DNA from 3 places in the Oerskovia sp. Root918 genome. Region 1 is predicted to be linked to each of the others. Evidence: predicted binding sites of a transcription regulator. Region 1 holds the regulator's gene; each other region holds the start of a gene.

Region 1 (9,899 bases):
CTGTTCGCGCGCCTGCGTGACGCCGGGACCTCGCTGCTCGTGTCGTCGCACGTCATGGACGAGGCGACGCGCTGCGACCGGCTCCTCCTGCTGCGCGACGGTCGCCTGCTCGCGGACGACACCCTGCCGGGCCTGCTCGAGCGCACGGGCGCACACGACGTCGAGCACGCGTTCCTGCGCCTCGTGGAGGAGACCCCCGTGCCCGACGGCGCAGCGGCCGCCAGGAGTCCGCGTCACCTCGGAGGGGAGGCGTCATGAGCGCGCCCGACGCACGGGAAGCGGCGACGCTCGCGACGGGCACGTCGAGGCGAGAGGGCGAGCGTGCTGCGCCGGTGCAGCACGCACCCCGTGCCCTGAGCCCGGGCCTGACCCTCGCGACCGCGGGCCGGGTCCTGCGGCAGATCCGCAACGACCCGCGCACCATCGCGCTGCTCGTCGTGCTGCCGTGCGTGCTGCTCGGGCTCATCGCCTGGATGTTCGACGGGACGCCCGTCCTGGACCAGTTCGGCCCCATCCTCGTGGGGCTGTTCCCCATGATCATCATGTTCCTCGTCACGAGCGTCACGACGCTGCGCGAACGGCAGTCGGGGACGCTCGAGCGCCTCATGACCATGCCGCTCGGCAAGGGCGACTTCGTGGGTGGGTACGCGCTCGCGTTCGCGCTCCTCGCGACCGTGCAGGCCCTGGTCGTGGTGGCGTTCGCGGTGTGGGTGTGCGGCATGGACGTCGCGGGGCCCGTGGGCCTCGTGGTGCTCGTCGCGGTGCTCGACGCGATCCTCGGGTCGTGCCTGGGGCTCGCGGCCTCGGCGCTCGCCCGCTCGGAGTTCCAGGCCGTGCAGCTCATGCCCGTGATCCTGTTCCCGCAGCTCATCACGTGCGGCCTGCTCATGCCGCGGGACGAGATGCCCGCGGTGCTCGAGGCCATCAGTCGTGTCCTGCCCCTGACGTACGGCGTCTCGGCGCTCCAGGACGTGGCTGCGGGCGGCGGGTTCGCCGACGTGCGCGGTGCCGTCGCGGTCATCGTCGGGTTCATCCTGGGCGCGATCGTCCTGGGGACGCTCACGCTGAGGCGCCGGACCGCGTAGGCCTGGCCGGGAGGCCTCGGCGCTGCCCTGTACCACGGTTCGCCGAATCTCACCCGCTGAGGCGCCCGCAGGGGCCCCAGGACGTGGGAGGATGGGCGCGCTCGGGGGCGCGAGGCGACAAGGGAGTGCGCAAGTGCGGATCGTGGACCCGCGGGCTGGAGCCCGCACGTTCGCAGGGGCTGTGGCAGGACTGGTCGTGGCAGGCGGGATCGTCCTCGGAGGGCTTCCCGCGGTCGCCTCCCCGCCGGTCCCGGTCGGGGACCACGGACCGGAGGGCGTGAGCCTCCAGGTCGGCATCACGGGGATCACCACGCTCTCTGCGGTCGACGCGGTCGCGGAGAACCCCGTCCCGGGCGGGACGCTCGTGGTCCGGGGCCGGGCATTCGTGCCCTTCGTGACGTACGACGTGCACCTCCACTCGACGCCCACGTTCCTCGGGACCGTGACGGCGCGCGCCGACGGGACCATCGAGCTCGTCACGACCGTCCCGCTCTCGACGGTCCCGGGCCCCCACTACGTCGTGGTGACCGACCCCGTGAGCGGAGCCTCGGTCCGGTCGGCGTCGTTCGACGTCCGGAGCGCCGTCGGCGGCACGGACGGCGGCGGAACGGGCGGAGGGACGACCACGGGCAACGGCACGACGGCCGAGGGCGGGACCCCCGGCACGGTTCCCGGCCCGCTGGCCTCCACGGGCGTCACGGTCGTGGGCACCCTGGCGATCGCCGGTGGCCTCGTCGCGGGAGGCGCGGCCCTGAGACGGCGCCGGACCCGCGCGAGCTGAGCGACGTCGTCGGGCCTGCGTGCCCTCGCGGCCCCAGGACCGGTCCGCCGGCACGTGACCCGGACGACGCCGAGCGATCAGTTGTCAGAAGCCCACCGGGACATACCCTGGTGGGCTTCTGACAACTGATCGCTCGGTGGGGAGAACGCGGGCCCCGTGCGTGGCTACGGACGCGCCGCGAACCGTTCCAGCAGCTCCGCGTGCCCCGAGACGATGAGCAGGTCGTTCGCGGAGATGCGCGTGGTCGGCTCGGCGTAGACGAAGTCCTGGCCGGGCGACTTCACGCCGATGATGGTCACGCCGTAGCGGTCGCGGACCTTGGTCTGCTCGATCGTGAAGCCCTGCGTCTCCTTCGGGGGCCGCATCTTGACGATCGTGAAGCCGTCCTCGACCTCGATGTAGTCGAGCAGCTTGCCCGAGACCAGGTGCGCCACGCGGCTGCCCGCGTCGGCCTCGGGGAACACCACGTGGTGCGCGCCGATGCGCTGCAGGATGCGCCCGTGCTCGGCCGAGATGGCCTTGGCCCAGATCTGGGGCGTGCCCAGGTCCACCAGGTTGCCCGTGATGAGCACGCTCGCCTCGAGCGAGGTGCCCACGCCCACGACCGCGACCGGGAAGTCGCGCGCGCCGAGCTGCTCCAGGGCGGTGGGGTTCGAGGCGTCGGCCTCGACGAGAGGGATGCGGCCCGACCACTGCGCGATGAGCTCGGGTGAGCGCTCGACCGCGAGCACGTCCTGGCCGAGCCGGTCGAGGGTCGCGGCGATCGCGGAGCCGAACCGGCCGAGCCCGATCACGAGCACGCCGGCGTTCTTCTCGGGGGCCTTCTTGTCGGGCACCTGGGGACCTTTCGTCGGGAGGCGCGGGCCGGCCGTGAGCCGGGACCGCACCAGGGGGAGCAGGGGGCGGGGTCAGCCGATGATCGGGCGTTCCTCGGGGTAGCGGATGACGCGGCGCCGGTCGCGCAGCGCGAGCGCGGCCGCGAGCGTCATGGTCCCGGTGCGGCCGATGAACATGAGCACGACGAGGACGTACTTGCCGGCGGTCGGGAGGTCGGCCGTCACGCCCGTCGAGAGGCCCACGGTCGCGAACGCCGAGATGGTCTCGAAGAGGATCACGTCGAGCGTCCAGCCCGTGATCTCGAGCAGCAGCAGGCTCGCCACGAGCACGGCCGTCGCGCCGATGAACGACACGGCCACGGCCAGGCGCAGGGTCTCGCGCGGGATGCGCCGACCGAACGCCTCGAGGTCGCGGTCGCCGCGCGCCTCGGACACGATCGCGAGCAGCATGACCGCGAGCGTCGTGACCTTGATGCCGCCCGCCGTCGAGGCGCTGCCGCCACCGACGAACATGAGCGCGTCGGTGATGAGCCAGCTCGACTCGTGCATGCCGTTGATGTCGATCGTCGAGAAGCCCGCGGACCGTGGCATGACCCCGGCGAACAGCGACGCGAGGATCTTCTCGTTGAGGCTCAGCGGGCCGAGCGTCTTGGCGTTGGTCCACTCGAACGCCGCGAACAGGACCACGGCCACCACGACCAGGACCGCGCTCGTGGTGAGCGTCAGCTTGGTGTGCAGGTTCCACTTCGAGGCGCGCCGCCGGTTGCGCATGATGTTGAGGATCACGGGGAAGCCCAGCGAGCCGATGAACACGCCGATGATGATCGGCATGAGCAGCATCCAGTCGCCCACGTAGGGCGTCAGGCCCTCGGCCGTGGGGATGAAGCCCGCGTTGTTGAACGCCGAGATCCCGTAGAACAGGCCGTGCCAGGCGGCCTCGCCGAACGTCTCCTCGAGCACGATGAAGCGCGGCAGGAGCAGCAGCGCGATGAGCAGCTCGATGCTGGTCGAGGTGATGATGACGACGCGCACGAGCGAACCGACCTCGCCGAGCCGGGTCGTCTTGGTCTCCGAGGCCGTGAGCAGCTTCTGCGTCAGGCCGATGCGCCGCGAGACGGCCATGCCGAGGATCGAGGCGAGCGTCATGACGCCCAGACCACCGATCTTGATGCCCACGAGGATCACGACCTGCCCGTACGTGGACCAGTAGGTCCCCGTCGGGACGACCACGAGGCCCGTGACGCACACGGCCGACGTCGCGGTGAAGAGCGCGTCGATCAGCGGCGCCGACTTCCCGGACGTCGTGGCCCAGGGGGCCATGAGGAGCAGCGTGAAGAGCGAGATCACCGCCGCGAAGACCGTGACCGCGAGGCGGGCCGGGGAGTGGCGGGCGAGGCGGTCGACCAGCTCTCGTCCTGCGAAGAAGCGCCCGGAAACCCCCTGGGGCATCGGTCCTCCGTCTCGCTGTCCGTGCGTCCTCGTCCGGGTGGACGGGTGGCGGGGGAGGCCCTTGCGGGGTCGTCCGGTCGCCGTGCGTGCCGATGTGTCGCCCAACTCTGCCACAGGACGGCCCCTGCCCACCGGCTGAACCGCGTGGCGCCGTCGGGCCGTGCGGGCGCTACCGTGTTTCCTGCCTGCCGCCGACACCACGCGTGCCGCGGTACGGGCCGTGCGACGGAGCACCCGCCGTCCGGACGAGGACCGCCGACCGAGGAGCGCACGTGACCGGAACCGACACCGTGCCGTTCGTCGCGCAGGTCGTGTGGAGCCCGGACCTGCTGGGGTACGACTTCGGGCACGGGCACCCCATGTCCCCGACGCGTCTGGACCTGACCATGCGCCTGGTGCGCGCGCTGGGTCTGCTCGACGCCCCGGGGGTCGAGGTCGTCGGGACGTCGCCCGCCACCGACGAGGTGCTCGACCTGGTGCACGACCCGGCATACGTCGCCGCGGTGCACGCGGCCTCGGAGCAAGGGGTGGAGAACGCCGCGCTGGGGCTGGGCACCGAGGACGACCCGGTCTTCGCCGGGATGCACGAGGCCGCGGCACGCATCCTGTCCGGCTCGTACGAGGCCGCGGGCGCGGTCTGGTCGGGGCACGCGCTGCACGCCGTGAACATCGCGGGCGGCATGCACCACGCCCAGCGCGGGGCAGCGTCCGGCTTCTGCATCTACAACGACGCCGCGGCGGCGGTCCGGCGCCTCCTCGACGACGGCGCCGAGCGCGTCGCGTACGTCGACCTCGACGCGCACCACGGCGACGGCGTCGAGTCGATCTTCTGGGACGACCCGCGCGTCCTGACGGTCTCGGTCCACCAGAGCGGCGCGACGCTGTTCCCCGGCACGGGCCACGCGACGGACACGGGCGGCGCCACGGCGTCGGGCACCGCGGTCAACCTCGGCCTGCCGCGCCGGACCGACGGCTCGCGCTGGCTGCGGGCCGTCGACGCGGTCGTCCCGCCCGTCCTGCGCGCGTTCCGGCCGCAGGTGATCGTGTCCCAGCACGGCTGCGACGCGCACGGCCACGACCCGTTGAGCGACCTCGACGTGAGCATCGACGCCCAGCGCACGGCGGTGCGCTGGATCCACGAGCTGACGCACGAGCTCGCCGAGGGGCGCTGGGTCGCCCTGGGCGGCGGGGGCTACTCGGTCACGTCGGTCGTCCCGTTCGCGTGGTCCAACGTCGTCGCGGAGGTCGTCCACGCGCCCGTGGCGCCGTCCACGCCCGTGCCGGTCGCGTGGCGCGACCACATCACCGCGGTAGCCCACCGCGAGACCGCCGCGCTCATGGGGGACGGCGAGGTCGCGTTCACGTCGTGGGGGCGGGGTTACGACCCCGAGGACGAGGTCGACCGCGCGGTCGTCGCGACGCGCAAGGCCGTGTTTCCCCTGCTGGGACTGGACGCGCACTTCGACTGAGGCGGTTCGGGGAGCCCCGGAACCGGGCGGCGGGCGAGCGCCCGCCAGGGTGTTCCGCCCCCCGCCCGACGACGTCACCCTCGCTCGATTTCTGGCGACAGCCTGGGAGCAGGTAGGCTAAGGGACGGACTTTTTCTCGTGTTGGTCGGTTCCCGATCAGCCGTGGACCACCATGATCGGGGCGATCCCGATCGCACACCGATCCAGCATTGTGAGGACCCATGGGCTCCGTCATCAAGAAGCGCCGCAAGCGTATGGCCAAGAAGAAGCACCGCAAGCTGCTTCGCAAGACGCGCCACCAGCGTCGTAACAAGAAGTAGCAGCGCGGCGCGTTCGCGCGCCGGTTGCCGCAGGAGCCCGGAACCCCTCAGGGGTGCCGGGCTCTTCGCATGCCCGGGATCGTCGCGGGCGCCGGCTGGTCGGTGAGTCCGGCTCGTCGGCGGCCCGGGGAGCGGCAGGTCAGAGGCCGGTGCGGCCCTTGAGCGAGCGCCGGATCGAGCGCATGACGAGCCCGAGGACCCAGGCCGCCCCCGCCCAGCTCGCGGTCTTGAGCCCCCGGTTCGCGACGCGTCGGCGCCGGCCGCGGAACTCGCGGATGGGCCACCCGACGTCCTTGGCGTGGCGGCGCAGCCGCGTGTCCGGGTTGATCGCGCACGGGTGGCCCACGGCCTGCATCATGGTGACGTCGTTGAGCGAGTCGCCGTAGGCGTAGGAGGCCGAGAGGTCGATCCCGTGGCGCTCGGCGAGCTCGCGCACGCCCGCGGCCTTGGCCCGGCCGTGCATCATGTCGCCCACGAGGCGGCCCGTGTAGAGACCGTCCTCGTGCTCGGCGACCGTGCCGAGCGCCCCGGTGGCCCCGAGCCGCCGGGCGATGAGCTGGCCGATCTCCAGAGGGGTCGCGGACACGAGCCACACCTGGTGACCGGCCGCGATGTGCTCGTCGAGGAGCTTTTGGGTCCCGGGGAAGATCCGCAGGGAGAGGACCTGGTCGTAGACCTCCTCGCCGATCGCGACGACCTCGGCGACCGAGCGGCCGGCGATGAGGTCGAGGGCCCGGGAGCGGACCTGGTCGATCTGGCGCTTGTTCTCCCCGAGCAGGAGGTACCGGGCCTGGTGGAACGCGAACGTCACGAGGTCCGGGGTGGAGAAGAAGCCGCGCTGGTACAGCGCCCGGGCCAGGTGGAACGAGCTGGCGCCCCGGATGATGGTGTTGTCGACGTCGAAGAAGGCCGCCGTCGGATGGGTGGACCCAGGTGCAGACGTCGGCATGCCGTCCACTCTATCGGCGCCCACCGACCCCCGCCGACGACCCGCGCGCCTCAGGACGCCGGGCACCCGGACGGACCTTCTGTCCGGGATGCGTAGGCTGGGGGAGTGAGCACCGCAGAACCTGCCGCCGGACACGCCGCAGGACGAGCCGCAGGACCCGAGGCAGGGTCCGAGGCGCTCGGCCCGGCCGCCCCTCCCCGAGCCGTGCCTCCCCTGCCCCCGCGCGTCGTGCTCTACGGGCGCGACGGGTGCCACCTGTGCGACACGGCTCGCGAGATCGTCGAGGCGGTGTGCGCCGAGCAGCGGGTCACGTGGACCGAGGTCGACGTGGACGACGACCCGACCGGTGCGCTCGCGTCCGAGTACGGGGACTACGTCCCGGTCGTGACCGTGGACGGGGTCCAGCAAGGGTTCTGGCAGGTCGACGGCGCACGGCTCGCCAAGGCGCTCGCCCGGCGGCGCGTCAGCGGCTGACGTTCCGCGTTCGGGGCCAGAGCCTGAGATGATCCGAGAAAGCAGCACAGGGAGGTCGTCAACGACGACGACATGACGAGGTATGGGTGGTACGAGTGGCAGAGACCCTGGGGGACACCGGCATTCCTGGCGCGACGGTGACACGTCTGCCCGCCTATCTGCGGGCGTTGCGCGACCTGGAGGGGCGCGGGGTGGAGACCACCTCGTCGACCGAGCTCGCCGAGCTGGCCGGGGTCGGTTCCGCACAGCTCCGCAAGGACCTGTCGTTCCTCGGGTCGTACGGGACGCGCGGCGTGGGGTACGTGGTGGACTCGCTCGCGACCTACATCACGTCGGCGCTGGGCGTGACCGACGAGCACCGGATCGCGATCATCGGTATCGGTAGCCTGGGCCACGCGCTCGCGAACTACTCGGGCTACGGGACCCGTGGCTTCGAGGTCGCGGCCCTGCTCGACGCGTCACCGTCGGTCGTGGGCACCGAGGCGGCGGGCCTCGTGGTCGAGCACGTCGACGCGCTCGAGGAGGTCATCGCTCGCGAGAACGTCACGATCGTCGTCCTGGCCACGCCCGCGCACGTCGCGCAGGACGTCGCCGAGCGGGTCGTCGAGGCCGGGGTCCGCGAGATCCTCAACTTCGCGCCGCGCGCCCTCCAGCTGCCCGACGACGTGATCGTGCGCTCGGTCGACGTGGGCAGCGAGCTGCAGATCCTGGCCTTCCACGCGCAGGCGCGAGCACTCGCGAACCGTCCCCCGGGCGAGCCCGGTCCGGACGAGGACGACGAGGGCGCCGGGGCCTAGGGCACCCGCACCGGGCCCGACCGCGGTGGCGCGTCCCGCCGTCGGGCCTCGTGCGCACCTCGCCCGGACAGCACAGGAGCCGGCGACCCGTCACGGGTCGCCGGCTCCTGGCGTACCGGGCCGCGTCAGGACGCGGGGGCCGGTCGGGGGCGAGAGGCTCAGGCCTGCTTGATCGCCGAGAGGTCGAGCGCGATCTTGATCTTGTCGCCGACGAGCACGCCACCGGCCTCGAGGGCCACGTTCCAGGTCAGGCCGAACTCCTTGCGGGAGATCTCGGTCTCGGCCTCGAACCCGGCGCGCGAGTTGCCGTAGGCGTCGACGGCGGTGCCCGTGAACTCGGTCTCGAGCTTGACCGGCTTGGTCACGCCGTTGATGGTCAGGTCGCCCGCGATGACGAAGTCGTCGTCGTCGGCCTCGACGGCGGTCGAGACGAAGTTCCAGGTCGGGTTCTTCTCGGCGTCCCAGAAGTCGGCCGACTGGAGGTGGCCGTCGCGGCCCGCGTCACCCGTGTTGACCGACTTGGCGTCGATCGCGGCGACCACGTTGGAGGACTCGACGTCGTCACCGATGGTGATGTTGCCGTCGGCGATCGCGAGCGAGCCGCGGACCTTGGAGATGCCTGCGTGGCGGACCGTGAAGGTCGCCTGCGAGTGCGAGGGGTCGATCGCGTAGGTGCCTGCGGTCAGTCCGGAGGGAAGGTTCGTGGCCATGGGTGTCTCCTGAGAGGTCGAGTTGCGTTGCGTCAGGCGCGCCGTCGACGTGCCATTAGTTGAAGATTCAACTTCATACGAACGCATCAACGCAAGCCCACCGCCCTCTATTCCCCGAGGAGGGCACGAGTTCTCCCTGGACCGGCCACCACCCCCGACGATGGGAGAATGGGGCCGTTGTTCACACGGAGGGGGCGTGACGGATGAAGGAAGAGATGACGGCTCAGCAGGACCAGCACGCCACCGCGGTGCACGACACCTCCTGGCTCGACGACGACCAGCAGCGCTACTGGCGCTCGTTCCTCGACGGCTCTGCGCGGTTCGTCGAAGCCCTCAGCAGGGAGCACGAGGACCTCTCGAGCCTGACCCTCGGCGAGTACGAGCTCCTGGTCCGCCTGTCCGAGGCGACCGACCACACCCTGCGCATGTCCGCGCTGGCCGACGGCCTGGCCCGCTCCCGCAGCCGCGTGACCCACACGGTCCACCGCATGGAGCAGCGCGGGCTCGTGCGTCGCGCCGCGAGCGTGGGCGACGGACGGGGTGTGAACTGCGTCATGACGGAGGCGGGGTACGCCGAGCTCGTCGCGTCGGCCCCGGGCCACGTGACCGCGGTCCGTCGCTACCTGGTCGACGTCCTGACCCCGGCGCAGCTGCGCAACCTCGGCGAGGCCATGGAAGCCGTCGCCGAGGCGTGCCGGGTCGCGGAGCCGCGCGAGCAGTAGGTATGGCCGGGCGCGCCGGGCGGCGCGGTGTGGCCCGGAGCACCCCGGGCACGTGCACCGCGCGCGCCAGATCTTTGGGAGACTGGTCGGCATGGTTGCAACCACGGTCCACCTCATGCGTCACGGTGAAGTCTTCAACCCGGACGGCATCCTCTACGGGCGAATCCCCGGGTACCACCTCTCCGAGCTCGGGCACACCATGGCGCGTCGCGTCGCGGGGCACCTGTCGGGCAAGCCCGCGGAAGGCGCACCCGCACTGCCCGACGACGGCGCGCACGAGCCCTTCGACGTCGCCCTGGTCATCGCG
Region 2 (9,899 bases), on a different contig from region 1:
CGAGGCGTTCCCCGAGCGCACGTTCGACGTGGGCATCGCCGAGCAGCACGCCGCGACGTCCGCGGCGGGCATGGCCTTCGCGGGCCTGCACCCGGTCGTCGCGGTCTACGCGACGTTCCTCAACCGTGCGTTCGACCAGGTCCTCATGGACGTGGCGCTGCACAAGGCGGGCGTGACGTTCGTGCTCGACCGTGCGGGGATCACGGGCGAGGACGGCGCGAGCCACAACGGCATGTGGGACATGGCCATGCTGCGCATCGTCCCGGGCCTGCACCTGGCGGCCCCGCGCGACGAGGCCACTCTGCGCGAGGCCCTGCGGCACGCGGTCGACATCGACGACGCGCCCTCGGTCGTGCGCTACCCCAAGGGCGCGGTCGTCGCGCCGATCCCCGCGATCGAGACGCTCGACGGCGTCGACGTGGTCGCCCGCCACGACGCGGTGCCGGCCAAGAAGACCAAGGCTGCGGCCGGCGCGACCCGCAAGGTCCTGCTCGTGGGCGTCGGTTCCATGACCGGTACCGCGATGGCCGCGGGCGAGGCGCTCGCGGCCCACGGCGTCGAGGTCACGGTCGCGTCCCCGACCTGGGTCCTGCCGCTGCCGTCGGCGCTCGTCAAGCTCGCGGGCGAGCACGACCTGGTGGTCACGATCGAGGACGGCATCGCCGACGGCGGCGTGGGCTCGCTCCTGGGCCAGCGCGCGGTCGAGGCCGGGATCACGGTCCCCGTGGTCCCGCTGGGCCTGCCCACGGTCTTCCTGGACCACATGACGATCGACCAGGTGAGGACGACGCACCGCCTGACGGCGCAGGACGTCACGCGGGACGCGCTCACGGCGCTCGCGCTGCTCTGACACAGCGGGTCGAGGCGCAGGACGGGGCACGGACCGCGCGATCCGTGCCCCGTCCTGCGTCCTGGGTCGGCTCGACTCGCCCCCGGACCGGGCAGGGCAGGGCCCGTCCGGGACTCAGGCGAGCGTCGCCTCCGCGGCACGCTCGATCACGGTGCGCGGGTCACCCGACGTGGCGAACCATGCGCGCTGCCGTGCGGCGCCCCCGCCCGTCGACCACAGCCGCCCGAGGAGCTCGGTCACGGCGTCGAGGTCGCCCGCGTCGACGAGCGCCTCGCGCACGTGCGCGACGAGCTGCCCCACGACGTCGTGCGCGGTCGCGGGCTTCCAGGTGAGCGGCGAGACCAGGTCGCCGGAGATCCCCGACCGGCCTGCACGCCACGACGCCGTGCGCAGGAGCTCGGGATGGAGCATGGGCGCGGCCGCGCCCGCCGCGGCCTCGCGAGCGGCGGTCTCCACCAGCCCGCGGGCCAGGGCCGCGAGCAGGGTCGCGGTGTCGGCGTCGAGGCACACGTCCGCGACGCGGATCTCGACGGTCGGGTAGGACGCCGAGAGCCGGGCGTCGAAGTAGATCATCGCGGTGTCGAGGATGGTCCCGGTGCCGACCAGTGCGTCGACCGTGGCGCGGTACGCCTCGGGCGTGCCGAACGAGGGCGCGGGGCCCGCCGTCGGCCACCGTGACCACACCTGGGAGCGGAAGCTTGCGTACCCGCTGTCCTCGCCCTGCCAGTAGGGCGAGTTGGCGCTCAGCGCGAGGAGCGGGGCGAGCCAGGGGCCGATCCGGTCGAGGACCGCGACCCCCTCGGTGTCCGAGGAGACCGCGACGTGGACGTGGCAGCCGCCCGTGAGCTGCTCGCGGGCCGTGAGGCCGAACGCGGCGCGCGCCTCGAGGTAGCGGAGCTTCCCGACGGTCGTCGGGGACACGGGCACGGGTGAGGTGCCGAGCGCGACGATGCGCGCGTCGCGCTGCTCGGCGGCCTTGTTGGCCCGGATGCGCCCGTCGCGGATCTCCTGGGCCAGCTCGGACAGGTCCGCGCAGGGGTGCGTGCCGGTCTCGAGCTGCTCCTCCATGAGCTCGAGCTCGAGGTCGCCCCCGGGGGCGTTGCCGGCCTGGTCCGGGCGCGAGCCGCCCGACGCCCCGAGCCCGGCCTCGGTGGGCCGGCTCGTGCCGGCTGCTTCGATGACCTCGGCCGCGACGGCGCTCGGGACGCCGTCCGGTCCGACGAGGAGGAACTCCTCCTCCACTCCCATGGTTCGCATCGAGGAAGTCTCACACGTGGCGGGGGCCGCTCGCACGCAGGGGGCCCGACGGCGGCGCGCGCCCCGGGCGAGAGGGCGGCGGTCCGGGGCGGGGGAGGTTGCGGGCGCCGACGCCGAGAATGGTCGGTGCGGAAATGCCGGGCCGTTGTTCGCTGGGTATCGTGGATGCTCCTGGCAAGGCGGGAGAAAAAAGCAACCCGGACGCATTCCGCAAGGGACTTTGGTCCCGAGTAGTCACTCGTCGAACGCCCAAGGAAGGGTCATGTGAAGACTGTCACAAGCGGGAATGCTCGGCCCTGCGGAGGTGTTCCAGTAGCCAGAAAGGTTGCAATCTCGCGGTTCTGCCGAGCGTGGCTCAACATCCGACGGTTCACCCTGTGAGCCAGGTGACAGCGTCTTGACCACCCCCGGACCCTCTCGGGGTCGTAGCCTGAAAGGGCGAAGGAGAACGGCAGGACGGCACGGATTTCCCGCGTCGACCAAGGTCTTTACCCCCGCCGCGCAGGCTGCGCGGCGTGGACGTCGAGGAGAGTGATATGACCAGCATTTCCGAGGCTCGCAGCACCACTGGCGGCCAGGACGACGCGACCGTCCCCGCTTGGGCCGGCTTCACCGCGGGTCCCTGGCAGGACACGGTCGACGTGCGCGACTTCATCCAGCGCAACTACACCCCGTACGAGGGTGACGACTCCTTCCTCGCCGGACCCACGGAGCGCACCACAGGCATCTGGGCCAAGCTCTCCGAGATGTTCCCCGCCGAGCGCGAGAAGGGCATCTACGACGTCGACCCCCACACGCCCGCGGGCATCACGGCCCACGCGCCCGGGTACATCGACAAGGACGCCGAGGTCATCGTCGGCCTCCAGACCGACGCCCCGCTCAAGCGCGCGATCATGCCGAACGGCGGATGGCGCATGGTCGAGGGCGCCCTGGAGACCTACGGCTACCCGGTCGACCAGGAGCTCAAGAAGGTCTTCAGCGAGTACCGCAAGACCCACAACCAGGGCGTCTTCGACGTCTACCCGCCCAACGTCCGCGCCGCACGCAGCTCGCACATCATCACGGGCCTGCCCGACGCCTACGGCCGTGGCCGCATCATCGGTGACTACCGCCGCGTCGCGCTCTACGGCGTCGACCAGCTCGTCGCCGCCAAGAAGCTCGACAAGCTGGACCTCGACACCCAGCCGTTCAGCGAGAAGGTCGTGCGCGAGCGCGAGGAGCACGCGGAGCAGATCCGCGCCCTCGGCGAGCTCAAGCAGATGGCCGCCTCGTACGGCTACGACATCTCGGGCCCGGCGACCAACGCCCGCGAGGCCGTGCAGTGGCTCTACTTCGGCTACCTCGCCGCGGTCAAGGAGCAGAACGGCGCCGCGATGTCGCTGGGCCGCACCTCGACCTTCCTCGACGTGTACCTCGAGCGCGACCTGGCGAACGGTGTCATCACCGAGGAGCAGGCGCAGGAGATCATCGACGACTTCGTCATCAAGCTGCGGATCGTGCGCTTCCTGCGCACCCCCGAGTACGACTCCCTGTTCTCGGGCGACCCGACGTGGGTCACCGAGACCATCGGCGGCATGGGCGACGACGGTCGGCCGCTCGTCACCAAGAACTCGTTCCGCTTCCTGCAGACGCTGTACAACCTGGGCCCGGCTCCCGAGCCCAACATGACCGTGTTCTGGAGCCCGCGCCTGCCGCAGGGGTTCAAGGACTTCTGCGCCAAGGTCTCGATCGACACCTCGGCCGTCCAGTACGAGTCGGACGAGCAGATCCGTCCGGCCTGGGGTGACGACGCCGCGATCGCGTGCTGCGTCTCGCCCATGGCGGTCGGCAAGCAGATGCAGTTCTTCGGTGCCCGCGTGAACCTGGCCAAGACCCTCCTCTACGCCATCAACGGTGGCAAGGACGAGGTCACGGGCAAGCAGGTCTCGCCGGTCGTGGCTCCCGTGCCCGAGGGCCAGCCCCTCGACTACGACGACGTCCGCGCCCGCTTCGACAAGACCATGGACTGGCTGGCCGAGACCTACGTCGAGGCGCTCAACTGCATCCACTGGTCGCACGACAAGTACGCGTACGAGCGGCTCGAGATGGCGCTCCACGACAAGGAGGTCCTGCGGACGATGGCCTGCGGCATCGCCGGTCTCGCGGTCGCGGCGGACTCCCTGTCGGCCATCAAGTACGCCAAGGTCACGCCCGTGTTCGACGAGCGAGGCATCGTCGTGGACTACGAGACCGAGGGCGAGTACCCGGCGTACGGCAACGACGACGACCGCGTCGACGCGATCGCGGTCGAGCTCGTCGAGTCGTTCATGGCGAAGATCCGCTCGCACAAGATGTACCGCGACGCGCTGCCGACGCAGTCGGTCCTGACCATCACGTCGAACGTCGTGTACGGCAAGGCCACGGGCAACACGCCCGACGGTCGTCGTGCGGGCGAGCCGTTCTCCCCGGGCGCCAACCCGATGAACGGCCGCGACACGCACGGCATGCTCGCCTCGGCCCTGTCCGTCGCGAAGCTGCCGTACAACGAGGCGCAGGACGGCATCTCGCTGACCAACACGGTCGTCCCGAGCGGCCTGGGCCGCACCCGGGAGGAGCAGGTCGCGAACCTCGCGGGTCTGCTCGACGCGTCGGTCGGTGGCGACGGCTACCACATGAACGTCAACGTGCTGGTGAAGGAGACTCTCGAGGACGCCATGGAGCACCCCGAGAACTACCCTCAGCTCACGATCCGTGTCTCCGGGTACGCCGTGAACTTCGTGCGGCTCACCCGCGAGCAGCAGCTCGACGTCCTCTCGCGGACCTTCCACGGCGCTCTCTGAGCGCAGATCGGCGGAACATCATGACGACTCTCTCGACGCCCGCAGCCGGCCAGGTGCCCGCGCGTGCCGCCGCCCGCTACGGGGTCGACGGGGTCGCCTCGGCTCCGCTGCCGTGGCGGACCTCCGGTGACGCCCTGGGCCACGACAGTGACCTGGACGCGCCGGAGGCCCCCCGCCGCCGGACGGGGGCCGGGGTCTCCGGCCTCTCGACGGCCGAGGACCTCGACCGGCACGACAAGCTCGCGATGATGCGCTCGGGCGAGCTGGGCTCGGTCCACTCGTGGGAGCTCGTGACCGCGGTGGACGGGCCGGGCACGCGCCTGACGGTCTTCCTCAACGGGTGCCCGCTGCGGTGCCTGTACTGCCACAACCCCGACACGCTGCAGATGAAGGACGGCGAGCCGGTCACGGCCGACGAGCTGCTGGCGCGCGTCAAGCGGTACCTGCCGGTCTTCCGTGCCACCAAGGGCGGTCTGACGCTCTCGGGCGGCGAGGTGCTCATGCAGCCCGCGTTCGCCGCGCGCATCCTGGCGGGCGCCAAGGAGATGGGCGTGCACACCACCCTCGACACCTCGGGCTTCCTCGGGGCGAACCTGAGCGACGAGATGCTCGCGAACACCGACCTGGTGCTCCTGGACGTCAAGTCGGGCGACCCCGCGACCTACGAGAAGGTCACGGGCCGTGCGCTCGAGCCCACCCTGACGTTCGGGCGACGGCTCGCCGAGTCGGGCCTGCCCGGCGGGGTCACGGCCGACCACCCGGTCGAGGTCTGGATCCGCTACGTGCTGGTCCCGGGCCTGACCGACCAGGCCGAGCACGTCGACGTCGTCGCGGACTACGCGGCCTCGCTCAACGAGATCCGGCCCGGCACGGTCACGCGCGTCGAGGTCCTGCCCTTCCACCAGATGGGCCGGGACAAGTGGGAGACGCTCGGGCGCGAGTACGAGCTCACCGACACCCCGGCTCCCGACGTCGAGCTGGTCGACCGCGTGCGCGACCAGTTCCGGGCGAAGGGCCTCACGGTCTACTGACCGTCCCGCCCCCGAGACGTGGCCTGCGGCCCCTGGATCCTGTGATCCGGGGGCCGTTTCTCATGCCCCGGTGAGCACCGAGGTCAGCCACGGTCCCAGCACGGGCAGCACGGCGTCCGGCTGCATGGCACGGGTGTGGTCGAGCCCGTCGAGCAGCTCCACGTCCCAGCCCGCGGCGCGCAGCTCGGCGGCGTGCGCTGCGAGCGCGCCACCGATGCTCACGTGCACCCCGCCCCACCTCTCGCCGTACTCGATCTCGTCGGCCGTCCCCGCGAACGCGAGGCGCGGGCACGTCACGCGGTCCAGCGCGCCTCGGTCGTCGAAGGTGTCGAGGGCCTCGTAGAGCGTCACGAACTGGCGTGTCTGCTCCTCGCCGAGCGTCATGTCGAAGCTCTCCCAGTCGAAGTCCTCGGGGTCCGCCGCCGCGTCGCCCCCGGCGCCGGGAGAGGCGTCCGTCGACTGCGCGCGCTCCTCCTGCCCGACGGCGTCGCTCGTCTCGAGCGGCGCCGTCGGGCCGTCCGTGGGCGCGGTAGGCGTCGCCGCGGGGGACGCTGACGTCATGCCGTGCGTCGCGCGCGTGACCGCGAGCATGCCCGCGTACGGGCCCTCGAGCGGCGGGAAGCCGCCCATGGCCAGAGCGGTCAGACGGTCCGTGCGCAGCGCGAGCTGGAGGCCGCTCAGGGCGAGCCACGAGTAGCCGTAGTACGCGAAGGTCTCGACGCCCGCGGCGTCGGCGATCGCGAGCAGGTCTGCCGTGACGTTCTCCGGGGTCAGCGTGCCCGCCGCCGGGTGGGACATGCGGTGGCCCTCGTAGTCGGCGGCGACCACGCGGAACGTGGGGGACAGGGCGTCGATCAGCGTCCGCCCGAGCGCAGGGTCGACGCCCCACGTCCGGAGCTCGTCCGCCGAGGGCCCCGTGGCCGGGACGGGGTTGACCGGGAGCAGGACCGCCGGGCCGGTGCCGGTGACCTCGACCGTGAGGGTGCTGCCGTCGTGGAGGGTCGCGGTGGTCTGGGAGGTGGGTGTGCTCGGTTCGAGCGGCATGGCGAGGTCCTTCCGACGCTGCGCGAGGTGGACGTCCACGCTATCGCGGACGCCGGGCCGCCGGCCCGAAATGCCTGGATCCCCGGCGGCAGATGGTCGAGGATCGGGGGACACCCGTCGACCCCGAGGAGAACCCGTGCCTGCTGTCCCCGCCGCCCCGTCCAGCGCTGAGCCGTCGACCCCCGCCGCGCGACTCGTGCGCAGCCCCCGCCTGTCCGACGTCGCCGAGTACGCCTACGCCGCGGTCGTCCCGTCGGGCGTGCGGCTCGTCTACGCCGCAGGCGCGTGCCCGCTCGACGACGACGGCGCGACCGTGGGGGTCGGTGACGTCCGGGCACAGGCCGCCCGGTCCATGGCGAACCTGCGGATCTCGCTCGAGGACGCGGGCGCGACCTTCGCGGACCTCGTCAAGACGACCGTGTACGTCGCCTCGACCTCCCAGGACGACCTCGTGGCCGCGTGGGAGGTCGTGCGCGACGCGCTCGCCCCGCACGACCCGCCGAGCACGCTGCTCGGCGTCGCTGCGCTCGGCTACGACGACCAGCTCGTCGAGGTCGAGGCCGTCGCGGCGGTCCGCTGACCTGCCGGCCCGGGCGCCCGGGCATACCGTGGGAAGCATGGACCACCCACCGCAGGCGCCCCTGACCCCGCTGACCGAGGACTGGACGCGGGCGCTCGCGGTCGTCGCCCATCCCGACGACATGGAGTTCGGGGCAGCCGCCGCGGTCGCGCGCTGGACCGGGCAGGGCAAGACCGTCGTCTACACCATGGTCACGAGCGGCGAGGCCGGGATCGACGGGCTGGCCCCCGACGAGGCGCGCGTGGTGCGCGAGGCCGAGCAGGTGGCGTCGGCCGCGATCGTCGGCGTCGACGAGGTCGAGTTCCTGGGCCTGCCCGACGGCGTGCTCGAGTACGGTCTGCCGCTGCGGTCGGCCGTCGCGGCGGCGGTCCGGCGGCACCGCCCCGAGGTCGTGATCACGGGCAACTACCGCGAGACCTTCCCGGGCGGGATGCTCAACCAGGCCGACCACATCGCGACCGGTCGCGCCGTCGTCGACGCCGTGCGAGACGCCGGGAACCGGTGGGTCTTCCACGACCAGGTCGAGGCGGGCCTGGAGCCGTGGGGAGGCGTGCGGCAGGTCTGGGCCGCCGGATCGCCCGACGCGGCCCACGGCGTGGACGTGACCGGGACGTTCGACGCGGGCGTCGCCTCGCTCCGGGCGCACGCCGCGTACATCGCCGGCCTCGGGTGGGAGCACTTCGACCCGGCCGAGTTCCTCGCGACCATGAGCCGGGCGGGCGGGGCCCGCATGGGCGTCGAGCACGCCACGGCGTTCGAGGTGCTGAAGATGGGCTGGGACGACTAGCGCCGCACCGTGCCCCGCCGGGTCGCGCGTTCGACAGGAGCGCCGCGATCATCTGCCCTACCGTGTGTGAGGGGTACCCGCCCCGAGCCGGTCACGGGAAGGGCAGTGCGATGAGCGACGCTGCGAAGGTTGGTGGGCAGGTCGGTGCCAGGACGGGCGGGGTGCTCGCGGCCACGTGCATCTCGACCCTGGTGGTGAACGCGAACACGTCGGCCGTCAGCATCCTGCTCCCGGCGATCTCCGAGGACACCGGGATGTCCGTGACCACGCTGCAGTGGGCCGTGACGGGCTACTCGCTCGTCGGGGCGGCGGTCATCGTCACCTCGGGCTCGTTGGGCGACGTGTTCGGCCGTCGGAGGGTCTTCCAGCTCGGGTTGCTGCTGTTCGTCGCGTCCTGCGTGATGATCGCGCTCGCCGACTCCGGGGGAATGGTCATCGCAGGACGTGTGATCCAGGGCGCGGCAGGGGCGACCATCCTCGCGTGCGGGCTCAGTCTGCTCTCGGTCGCGAACGCGGGCGACGCCCAGCTCCGGGCCGTCTCGCTGTGGGGCGCTGCGGCCGCCGTGGGGGCCGCAGCCGGTCCGTTGGTCGGCGGCGTGCTCGTCGACGTCACGGGGTGGCAGGGGCTGTTCTGGATCGACGCCGGGATCGCGGTGCTCTGCATGGTCCTCACGGCGCTGACGGTCGCCGAGTCGAGGGACCCGGACCGGCCGAGGACGATCGACTACGCGGGCACGGTGCTCATCGCGCTGACGCTGACCCCGCTCATCCTGGGAGTGACCAAGAGCGGCGACTGGGGCTGGTTCTCGGTGGCCACGCTGGGGTGCTTCGCGATCTCTGTCGGGGCGGCCGTCGCGTTCGTCGTCGTCGAGGGGCGGGTGGCCGTCCCGCTCGTTGACCTCGCGCTGCTGCGCAACCGCGTGCTCGTGGGTTCGACCATCGCGATCCTCATCGGGGCGGGCACGATCAACGGCCTGATGTACCTCCTGAGCCTGTACTTCCAGGACCCCGCCACCTTGGGCTTCAGCCCGCTCCAGGCGGGGCTCGCGACGCTCCCGGCGACCGTGGGGCTCGTGGTGATCGCCCCGCTCGTGCCGCGGCTCGCGGCGAAGATCGGCGGACGGCAGACGATCGGGCTCGGGTTCGCCCTGACCACGGCCGGCTTCGTGCTCGTGGGCTTCGTCGACGCGTCGTGGCTCTACCCCGCATTCCTGCTGCCGTTGGTCGCGATCGCGGTCGGCATGGGCCTGTCCAACGGCCCTGCGTCGGCAGCGGCCACGGCGGCGGTGCCCGAGAACCAGGTGGGAGGAGCGTCCGGGATCTCCAACATGGCCCGGTACGTCGGCGCAGCGGTCGCGACGGCGCTGGCAGCCACCATCTACGGCAACGTGATCGCGTCCCGGACCGCTGCCGGGGCCGTGCAGGGTGATGCCCTGGCCTCGGGGTTGGCGGCCGCCGCGTGGATGATGGCGATCTTCAGCTTCCTCGGCGTGCTCATGGCGGTCGTGATCGGTCGCCACCGCGCGGCGAA
Region 3 (9,899 bases), on a different contig from region 1:
CGTGGCGGGCGCGGTACGCGCAGGGGTCGACGGCGTCACGGTCCTCGCGTCGTCGGGCGCGGGCACGTCGTTCTCCCCCGAGGAGCGCGCCGCGGTCGTGGGCACGGCCGTCCGGGCCGCGCGCGACGCCGGGCCGGGCCGCTCGGGGAGCCGGGTCCCGGTGCACGTCGCGGTCGCGGCCGCGTCGGCCGCCGAGACCGTACGGAACGCCGTCGCCGCGCAGGCGGGCGGCGCCGACGGGCTCGTGCTCACGCCCTTCTCGTACGTCCCGCTGGTCGACGACGAGGTCGTGGCCCTGTTCGAGGCCGTGGCCGCCGAGACGGACCTGCCCGTGTGCTTCTACAACCGGCCTGCTCAGAGCGGGTACGACGCGACCCCCGAGGTCCTGGCTCATCTGGCGCGCCACGCCCGGCTCCGGGGACTCAAGGACCCGGCCGGGAGGGAGGGCGTGAGCACTCGCCTGGACGAGGTCCGGGCCGCGGTCGACGACGAGGCGTTCGCGGTCGGGCTGAGCGGGGACCTCGCGATGACCGAGGGGGCCTTCACCACCCTGCCTGCGAGCGATGCCTGGCACACCGGGGTCGCGGCCCTCGTGCCCGCCGAGTACGCCAGGCTGCGCCGGGCGCACGTCGAGGGTCGTCCCCTCGATGCGGTCGCCGAGCGCTCGTGGCTCCTCGCCCTGGCCCGCGAGCTCGGACGGCTGCGCCCCGTCGCGGGGCTCCACGCGCTCGCCGAGCTGCTGGGCGTGCCGACCGGACCTCCTCGCGGACCGCTCCTGGCGACTCCGCCCGAGCAGACCGCGGGCCTGCGGACCGCGCTGTCGCGCCGTCCGGCCGCGGGGTCGGGGGCCACGGGGCCGGTTTCCTCCGGACCGAGCGCCACGGACGCCACGAGGTAGAGGCCTCCCGTCGAGGGAGAGGCCTCGAGCCCTCTACCTCGACGAAACCCCTCTGTCTCGACGCATCCCCGGGCCGTCAGTCGGCGTCGGTCCCCTCGCTGCCGTCAGTGCCGTCAGTGCCGTCGGGAGCGCCCGCCTCCTCGGCCCGCGCGTCGCCCACCGCCTCGGGCCCACCCGCGAGGAGAGCCACGAACCCGGCCTCGTCGAGGATCCGCAGGCCCAGGTCCCGGGCCTTGGTCTCCTTGGAGCCCGCGTTCTCGCCCACGACCACGTAGTCGGTCTTCTTGGACACCGAGCCCGAGGCCTTGCCGCCCGCCGCGAGGATCGCCTCCTTGGCACCGTCGCGCGAGAACCCTTCGAGGCCCCCGGTGACCACGACGGTCAGGCCCGCGAGCGGGCCGGTCGGCTGCTGGCGCGCGCCGGGACCGGGGTGGCCCGGGGTCTCGAACCGGACCCCGTCCTCCTTCCAGGTCTTGACGATCTCCTGGTGCCAGTCCACGTCGAACCAGGCCAGCACCTCGTCGGCGATGACCGGTCCGACCCCCTCGACCGCGGCGAGCTCGTCGCGGCTCGCCGACCGGATCGCGTCGAGCGAACCGAACCACTCCGCGAGCGCCCGGGCGGCGACCGGCCCGACGTGGCGGATGTTGAGGCTCACCAGGATGCGCCACAGGTCCTTGGTCCTCGCGACGCGCAGCTCGTCCACGAGCGTCTGCGCGGTGGTCGACGGGCCGTACACCGGGAAGTCCTTGCGGACGCCCGCGGCTCGACGCTCGGCGGGCGTCGCGTCCTCGAAGCCGGGCGGGTAGGTGCGGGCGGCGACCTTCTGGAACGGCCGGACGACCTTGGCCAGCAGCACCGAGCCGTCGGACATCTCCACCTCGCCCGACTCCCCCACCCCTTCGAACGGCCGGGGCAGCCCGGTCTCCGGGTCGCGGACGACCACGCGGATCGGTGCGAGCTGGTCGACCGTGAGCCCGAACAGGTTCTTCTCGGTGCGCAGCGGCGGATCCGCGGGCTCGTAGGGCTGCGTGAGCGCGGCCGCGGTGACCTCGCCCAGCGCCTCGATGTCGAGGCCGCCGCGCGAACCGATGTGCTCGACCCGCCCGCGGACCTGCGCCGGGCAGCTCTCGGCATTGGGGCAGCGCAGGTCGACGTCGCCCTCCTTCATGGGGCGCAGCGGCGTGCCGCACTCGGGGCACTCGGCGGGCATGACGAACTCCGTACGCTGCACGCCGTCCTCGCGCAGCGCGGCGACCGGCCCGAGGATCTCCGGGATGACGTCCCCGGCCTTGCGCAGCACCACGACGTCGCCGATCAGGACGCCCTTGGCGCGCACGACGTCCTGGTTGTGGAGCGTCGCCTGACGCACGGTGCTGCCCGCGACGAGCACGGGCTCCATGACGGCGTACGGGGTTGCCCGTCCGGTCCGCCCGACCCCGACCTGGATCGCGAGCAGGCGCGTGTTGACCTCCTCGGGCGGGTACTTGTACGCGATGGCCCACCGGGGCGCGCGGCTCGTCGCGCCCAGCCTGCGCTGGAGCGCGAGCTCGTCGACCTTGACGACGATCCCGTCGAGCTCGTGCTCGATGCTGTGCCGGTGCTCGCCGAAGTACGCGATCATCTCCTGCACGCCCGCGAGCCCGTCGACGACCCGGTTGTGCGGCGAGACGGGGACACCCCACTGCTCGAACAGCGCGTAGGCGTCCGACTGGCGCGCGAGCTCGGCGTGCTCGCCCTCGTCCCACTGGAGCGCCCCGACGCCGTGCGCGTACATGCGCAGGTTACGGCTCGCGGTCACGGCCGGGTCCTTCTGGCGCAGGGAGCCGGCCGCGGTGTTGCGCGGGTTGGCGTACGGTGCCTGCCCGGCCGCGACGAGCGCCTCGTTGAGGGCCGCGAAGTCCTCGACGCCCAGGAAGACCTCGCCCCGGACCTCGATCACCGCGGGGTGCGTGGCCGGGTCGCCCGCGAGCTGCTGCGGGATGGTCGTGATGGTCCGGACGTTGGCCGTGACGTCCTCGCCCGTGCGCCCGTCGCCTCGCGTCGCGGCCCGCACCAGGCGCCCCCGCTCGTACAGCAGCGCGATCGCGAGGCCGTCGATCTTGACCTCGCACAGGTACTCCACGGAGGCCTCTGGCGAGACGCCCAGGTCGCGGTGCACGCGGGCGGCCCACGCGGCGAGGTCCTCCTCGGAGAACGCGTTGTCGAGCGAGAGCATGCGCTCGAGGTGCTCGACGGTCGCGAAGCCCGTCGCGGCCCGTCCGCCGACCCGCTGCGTGGGCGACTCGGGGGTCTGGAGCGCGGGGTGGGCCGCCTCGAGCGCCTCGAGCTCGCGCATGCGCGCGTCGTACTCGGCGTCCGACGACACAGGCGCGTCGGCCTCGTAGTAGGCCCGCTGGTCGGCCTCGACCTGGGCCACGAGCTCGGCCCAGCGGCGCTGGGCGTCGGCCTCCTCCCGGGCGCCGAGCGCAGGAGAAGCGTGGGGCTGGGAAGCCGTGGCGAGGTCGCCGGGGACCTCCGGGGCGGCGTCGGCAAGGGTCGCGGGGCGCGGCGGGGTGGCGTCGTTCACGTGCCCATCATCGCGTGGACCGCCCACACCCGCTCGGGCCTGCGCGTCCTGCCCGACGACGTCGCTCACCACACGGTCCCTGCCCACCACGCGAGGCGCGTGCGCCGCAGGGGGTCGCTGCGGCGTCGGGCGGTCACTCCCCCGGCCCCCTCCCGGGCGCGGGAGCCGCGGAGGGCGCCCGGCGCCGTCGGGCCCACCGAACAGAGCAGCGCCCCGCGCTGGAGGACGCGGGGCGCTGCGTGCGGGACAGAGGCCAAGGGGGGAAGCCTCGGTCCCGGGTGGGTGGCGCCACCCGGCAGGACGCGCCACCCGACCGTGACCCGTACCGCTCGGGTCGACGTCGGGCTACCGGCGTCAGGGCTGCTCCCCGGACGCCGGTGCCCAGATCACTCCGAGGTCTCGGCGGCCGCGGCGAGCGCGAGCGCCTCCTCGGTGGCCTTGCGCTCGGCACGGACCTCTTCGCGGCTCGTGCCGTAGTAGGCCGCGACCATGATGTCCTTCATGTCCTCGAGCATCGGCAGGCGAGGGTTGGCCGGGGCGCACTGGTCCTCGTAGGCCCGCATCGCCAGGGCGTCCAGCCCCCCGATGAACTCGCGCTCCGAGACACCCTGCTCCTTGAACGAGTGCTCGATCCCGACCTTGGCCCGCAGCTCCTCCACGGCCCGGGCGTACGACTCGACGGCCTGCTCGGGCGTCGAGGCCGGCAGCCCCAGGTGCTTGGCGATCTGCTGGTAGCGCTCGTGCGCGATGTACTTCTCGGCCTTGGGCCAGCCCGTGACCTTGGTCGGGATCTGCCCGTTGTAGCGGATCGCGTGCGGCAGGAAGATCGCGTTCGTGCGGCCGTGGACCAGGCCGAACGACGAGCCGACCGTGTGGGCCATCGCGTGGACGATCCCGAGGAACGCGCTGCCGAACGCCATGCCCGCGATCGTGGCCGCGTTGTGCATCTTCTCGCGGGCCTCGGGGGCTGCCGCCCCCTGCGTGACCGAGGCCTCGATGTGCTCGAAGACCAGCTTGATCGCGTGCAGCGCCAGGCCGTCCGTGAAGTCGTTCGCGTAGACCGACACGTAGGCCTCGGTCGCGTGCGTCAGGGCGTCGAAGCCCGAGTCGGCCGCGAGCTTGGCCGGCATGGTCGCGGTCAGGACCGGGTCGATGATCGCGACCGACGGGGTCAGCGCGTAGTCGGCGAGGGGGTACTTGTACCCGGTCGCGTGGTCCGTGATGACCGCGAACGGCGTGACCTCCGAGCCCGTGCCCGACGAGGTCGGGATGCAGACCAGCTTGGCCAGGTCACCGAGCGTGGGGAACTTGAACGCGCGCTTGCGAACGTCGAAGAACTTCTCGCGCAGGTCCGAGAACGCCATCTCCGGGTGCTCGTACTTGAGCCACATGACCTTGGCCGCGTCCATGGGCGACCCGCCGCCGATCGCGACGATCGTGTCGGGCTTGAAGTCGCGCATCATCTCCGCGCCCTTCTCGACCGTCTCGACGCTCGGCTCGGGCTCGACCTGGTCCATGATCTGGATCGAGACCTTGTTGGGGCGGCGACCCAGGACGTCGAGGACCTTGTCCACGATCCCGATCTGGCTCATGACCTTGTCCGTGACGATGGTGACGCGCTCGACGTCGGGCATCTGGGCCAGGTACTGGATCGAGTTCGGCTCGAAGTAGGTCTTCGGCGGGATCTTGAACCACTGCATGTTGTTGTTCCGGCGTCCGATCCGCTTGACGTTGATGAGGTTGACCGCCGACACGTTGTTCGACACCGAGTTGTGCCCGTACGAGCCGCACCCGAGGGTCAGCGACGGGATCAGCGCGTTGTAGATGTCGCCGATGCCGCCGAGGGCCGACGGCTGGTTCCACAGGATGCGCACGGCCTTGACGCGCTGGCCGAACTCCTCCGCGATGTCCTTGTCCTCGGTGTGGATCGCACCCGAGTGACCCAGGCCGTCGAACTCGACCATCTGCTCGGCGAGCGAGATGCCGTGGTCGGTCGACTGGGCGCGCAGCACCGCGAGGACGGGGCTGAGCTTCTCGCGCGTCAGGGGCTCGGCGGGGCCGACCTCGGCGCACTCGGCGAGGATGATCGAGGTGCCGTCCGGGACGGTGAAGCCGGCCTGCTCGGCGATCCACTGGGGGCTCTTGCCCACGATCGAGGCGTTGAGCTTGGCGCCCGCGCAGTTCGCGCCGCCGGCCTCGACGCCGAAGATGAAGCGCTCGAGCTTGGCCTTCTCCTCGGGGGTCGCGAGGTAGGCGTGCATGTGGGCGAACTCGGCCAGGGCCTCGTCGTAGATCTCGGTGTCGAGGATGACGGCCTGCTCCGAGGCGCACACCATGCCGTTGTCGAAGCCCTTGGACAGGACCACGTCGTTGACCGCGCGGCCGAGCTTGGCGCTCTTCTCGATGTAGGCCGGGACGTTGCCCGCGCCGACGCCCAGGGCGGGCTTGCCCGCCGAGTAGGCCGCGCGGACCATCGCGTTGCCGCCCGTGGCGAGGATGAGCGAGACGCCGTCGTGGTTCATGAGCGCCGAGGTGGCCTCGAGCGAGGGCTGCTCGACCCACTGGATGCAGTCCACGGGGGCGCCCTCGGCGACCGCGGCGTCCCGCACGATGCGGGCTGCGGCGACCGAGCACTTCTGGGCGCTGGGGTGGAACGCGAAGATGATGGGGTTGCGCGTCTTGAGCGCGATGAGGGCCTTGAAGATCGCGGTCGAGGTCGGGTTCGTCACCGGGGTGATGCCCGCGACCACGCCGACCGGCTCGGCGATCTCGACGATGCCCGTGAGGTCGTCGCGGCCAATCACGCCGACCGTCTTGAGGTTGGCCATCGAGTTCGGCACGTGCTCGCACGCGAAGATGTTCTTGGTGGCCTTGTCCTCGAAGACTCCGCGCCCGGTCTCCTCGACCGCGAGCTGCGCGAGGCGGCCGTGCTCGTGGAGGGCCGCGACGGACGCCTTCTTCACGATGCGGTCGATGTCCTCCTGGGTGAAGGCGTCGTACTGCTTGAGCGCCTTGAGGCCCCGGTCGACGAGGGCGTCGATCTCGGTGACTCCGGCGAGGGCCTTGCTCGTGCTGCTCACGTTGGTAGCTCCTCCAGTGACCCGAGCGGCCGGGTCTGCGTGGTGTCTTTCCCTTGCTTGTGAATACTTTCACAAGGTACGGATAGATGCAAGAGGCCTCGATGGATGTGGCACGGGCCACAGTCACCGCCCCCTGTCGGGTCGTCCCTGCCGGGACGACCCGTCGGACCGGTCACCTAGGGTGTTGGCATGAGTGCTGAGAACGCCGTGACCGACACGCCCACCGCACCGCCGACCACGCCGCACGACCCGTACCTGTGGCTCGAGGAGGTCGAGGGCCGCGAGGCCATGACCTGGGTCCAGGGACGCAACGCCGAGACCGCCGCGACCATCGAGGCCACGAACGAGTTCGCCGCGACCGAGCAGGCGATCCGCGAGGTCCTCGACTCCGACGACAAGATCCCCGACGTGTCCCGGATCGGCGAGCACTACTACAACTTCTGGCGCGACGCCCAGCACGAGCGCGGCGTCTGGCGCCGCACGACGCTCGACTCCTACCGCACCGACCACCCCGCGTGGGAGCTCGTGCTCGACCTCGACGCGCTGGGTGAGGCCGAGGACCAGAGCTGGGTCTGGCACGGCGCGAGCGTGCTGCGCCCCGAGCCCGGCCAGGAGTGGCGCCACGCCCTGATCGACCTGTCCCCCGGCGGCTCCGACGCCGACGTCACGCGCGAGTTCGACCTCGTGACCAAGACCTTCGTCGCGCCTGAGGACGGCGGGTTCCTGCGCGAGGAGTCCAAGGGCGGGCTCGGCTGGATCGATGCGGACACGGTCTACGTCTACACCGACTTCGGTCCCGGCTCCATGACCCCGTCGGGGTACCCCCGCGTCGTCAAGCGCTGGCACCGCGGCACGCCCGTGACCGAGGCGACCATCGTGTACGAGGGTGAACCCGAGGACATGTACATCATGGGCTGGCGCACGCACTCCCGCGGCTTCGAGCGCGACTTCGTGGGCCGCTCGATCGCCTTCTACGACAGCGAGACGTACCTCGTCCAGGACGCGAGCACCCCTGACGAGAAGCTCGTCAAGATCGACGTCCCGCGCTCGGCCGAGGTCGGCGTCAAGCGCGAGTGGATGCTCGTCGAGCTCCGCGACGACTGGACGGTCGACGGCGCCACCTACCTGGCCGGCTCGCTGCTCGCGACGCGCTTCGAGGACTTCCTCGCAGGGGCCCGCGGCTTCACGGTCCTGTTCGAGCCCACGCCCTCCACCTCGCTCGCAGGCGCCACGTGGACCGCGCACCACCTCGTGGTCAACGTCCTCGAGGACGTCAAGAACCGCCTGCACGTGCTGACCCCGCCGCCTCTCGCCGAGGGCCCGGACGTCCTCTGGACCCGCAGCGAGCTACCGGGCCTGCCGACCATCGGCACGGTCGTCGTGGGCGCGGTCGACTCCGAGGAGAGCGACGACGTCTGGCTCGTCACGACCGACTACCTCACGCCCTCGACGCTCTCGCTCCTGAGCGTGGGCGCGGGCACCGCCCCCGAGGTCCTCAAGTCGAGCCCGGCGTTCTTCGACGCGCAGGGCCTGGTCATCGACCAGCACTTCGCGGTGTCCGACGACGGCACGCGCGTCCCGTACTTCGTCGTCGGGCGCGAGGACCTCGTCCGGCCCGGGGCCGGTGCAGGCTCGAGCGGCGCCCCCGAGGCCGCTGACGGGGTGACCGGTGCGCGCCCGGGCGCGGCCCCCACGCTGCTCTACGGGTACGGCGGCTTCGAGGTCTCCCTGACCCCGGGCTACTCCGGGACGCTGGGCCGCGCCTGGCTCGCGGACGGCGGCGTCTACGTCGTCGCGAACATCCGCGGCGGCGGCGAGTACGGACCGGCCTGGCACCAGGCGGCCCTCAAGGCCAAGCGCCACAAGGCGTACGAGGACTTCGCGGCCGTCGCGCGCGACCTCGTCGCCCGCGGGATCACGACCCCCGAGCACCTGGGCATGGAAGGACGCAGCAACGGCGGGCTCCTGGCCGGCAACATGCTCACGCAGTACCCCGAGCTCTTCGGCGCCGTGATCGTGGGCGTCCCGCTGCTCGACATGCTCCGTTACACGCACCTGCTCGCGGGCGCGTCCTGGGCCGCCGAGTACGGCGACCCCGACGACCCCGCGCAGTGGGAGTTCATCAGGACGTTCTCGCCGTACCACCTGTTCGACGCCGAGCGCGAGTACCCGCCCGTGCTCTTCACGACGTCGACCAAGGACGACCGCGTGCACCCCGGGCACGCGCGCAAGCTCGCCGCGAAGATGCTCGCGGCCGGCAAGGACGTGACGTACTACGAGAACGTCGAGGGCGGGCACGGCGGCGCGGCCAACAACGCGCAGGCCGCGCACATGGCCGCGATCCACTACCGCTTCCTGCGGGAGCAGCTCGGCTGACGTCCGAGCACCGACGCCGAGAGGGCGGGTCCAGGTGGACCCGCCCTCTCGGCGTCTGCGGGCGGTCGGTGACGGCCGCGCCGGCCGACCCGCGCTACGAGTGCGGCACCTGGGCCGTGATGAGCGTCCCGTCCTCGCGGCGGTTGCCCGTCAGGTCGCGCAGGCTCGGGGTGCCGTGGAGCACGGGCCCCTGGCCGTCGAGCGCGACCGTGACGGTCTCGCCCGCACCGACGTGCACGGCCTCGCCCCGCACGAGCACGTCCGCTCCCTCACCCGTCTCGCACACGAGCTCGATCGCGTCGACCGTGACCGTCACCTTGAGCCGGGAGCCGCGCAGCGTGACCCGGAACGTCAGGGACTCCCACTCCTGGGGCAGGCGGGGGTCGAAGCTGATGCGCCCGCAGTCGTCGCGCATCCCGCCGAACCCGAACGCGAGCGCCGACCAGGTGCCGCCCGCCGAGGCGACGTGCACGCCGTCGGCCGCATTGGCGTGGCGGTTCTCGAGGTCGACGAGCAGCGACGACGTGAAGTACTCGAGCGCGAGCTCGTGGTACCCGACCTCGGCCGCGATGATCGACTGGACGACGCCCGACAGGGTCGAGTCGCCCGTGGTCAACGGGTCGTAGTACTCGAAGTCGGCGAGCTTCTCCTCGGGTGTGAACTCTGCCCCCTGGAGGAACAGCGCGAGCACCACGTCGGCCTGCTTGAGGACCTGGTAGCGGTAGATCACGAGCGGGTGGTAGTGCAGCAGCAGGGGTCGCTTGTCCGCGGGGGTCGCCGCGAGGTCCCAGATCTCGCGCTCGAGGAAGTGCGAGTCCTGCGGGTGGATGCCCAGGTGCTCGGCGAACGGGATCGACATGTGCTTGGCCGCGCGCTGCCACTCGGCGGTCTCCTCCTCGCTCACGCCGAGCCGGATCGCGAGCCGCTGGTACTCGTGCGGGGCGTCGCGCCGCATGGTCTCGAGCGTCTCGGCCGC

The links. Region 1 encodes Rex, which represses fermentation and respiration genes when NADH is low (regulators of the CRP and FNR family bind a similar motif). Its sites were predicted from a motif close to CTTGTGAANNNNTTCACAAG; they were not measured.
Region 2: a site for Rex is predicted at 2,369-2,388, ahead of pflB (formate C-acetyltransferase). Genes of this name have one in related genera too.
Region 3: a site for Rex is predicted at 6,604-6,623, ahead of adhE (bifunctional acetaldehyde-CoA/alcohol dehydrogenase). Genes of this name have one in related genera too.

What each region holds. Positions count from the first base shown of each region.
Region 1 is NZ_LMJG01000012.1:338,599-348,497, forward strand. Features, by position in the region: gene ASE27_RS10870 (ABC transporter ATP-binding protein) at 1-258, shown strand, start outside; gene ASE27_RS10875 (ABC transporter permease) at 354-1,085, shown strand; gene ASE27_RS10880 (hypothetical protein) at 1,219-1,866, shown strand; gene ASE27_RS10885 (TrkA family potassium uptake protein) at 2,031-2,702, opposite strand; gene ASE27_RS10890 (TrkH family potassium uptake protein) at 2,775-4,151, opposite strand; gene ASE27_RS10895 (acetoin utilization protein AcuC) at 4,424-5,620, shown strand; gene ASE27_RS19800 (30S ribosomal protein bS22) at 5,842-5,940, shown strand; gene ASE27_RS10900 (HAD family phosphatase) at 6,080-6,889, opposite strand; gene ASE27_RS10905 (glutaredoxin family protein) at 6,995-7,363, shown strand; gene ASE27_RS10910 (redox-sensing transcriptional repressor Rex) at 7,459-8,160, shown strand; gene ASE27_RS10915 (YceI family protein) at 8,319-8,870, opposite strand; gene ASE27_RS10920 (MarR family winged helix-turn-helix transcriptional regulator) at 9,086-9,592, shown strand; gene ASE27_RS10925 (histidine phosphatase family protein) at 9,684-9,899, shown strand, end outside.
Region 2 is NZ_LMJG01000013.1:27,205-37,103, reverse strand. Features, by position in the region: gene dxs (1-deoxy-D-xylulose-5-phosphate synthase) at 1-850, shown strand, start outside; gene ASE27_RS11345 (glutamate--cysteine ligase) at 965-2,098, opposite strand; gene pflB (formate C-acetyltransferase) at 2,644-4,926, shown strand; gene pflA (pyruvate formate-lyase-activating protein) at 4,947-5,957, shown strand; gene ASE27_RS11330 (alpha/beta fold hydrolase) at 6,018-7,001, opposite strand; gene ASE27_RS11325 (RidA family protein) at 7,138-7,581, shown strand; gene ASE27_RS11320 (PIG-L deacetylase family protein) at 7,619-8,368, shown strand; gene ASE27_RS11315 (MFS transporter) at 8,479-9,899, shown strand, end outside.
Region 3 is NZ_LMJG01000001.1:1,093,403-1,103,301, reverse strand. Features, by position in the region: gene ASE27_RS04650 (dihydrodipicolinate synthase family protein) at 1-898, shown strand, start outside; gene ligA (NAD-dependent DNA ligase LigA) at 975-3,467, opposite strand; gene adhE (bifunctional acetaldehyde-CoA/alcohol dehydrogenase) at 3,854-6,547, opposite strand; gene ASE27_RS04635 (prolyl oligopeptidase family protein) at 6,737-8,923, shown strand; gene ASE27_RS04630 (glycoside hydrolase family 65 protein) at 9,018-9,899, opposite strand, start outside.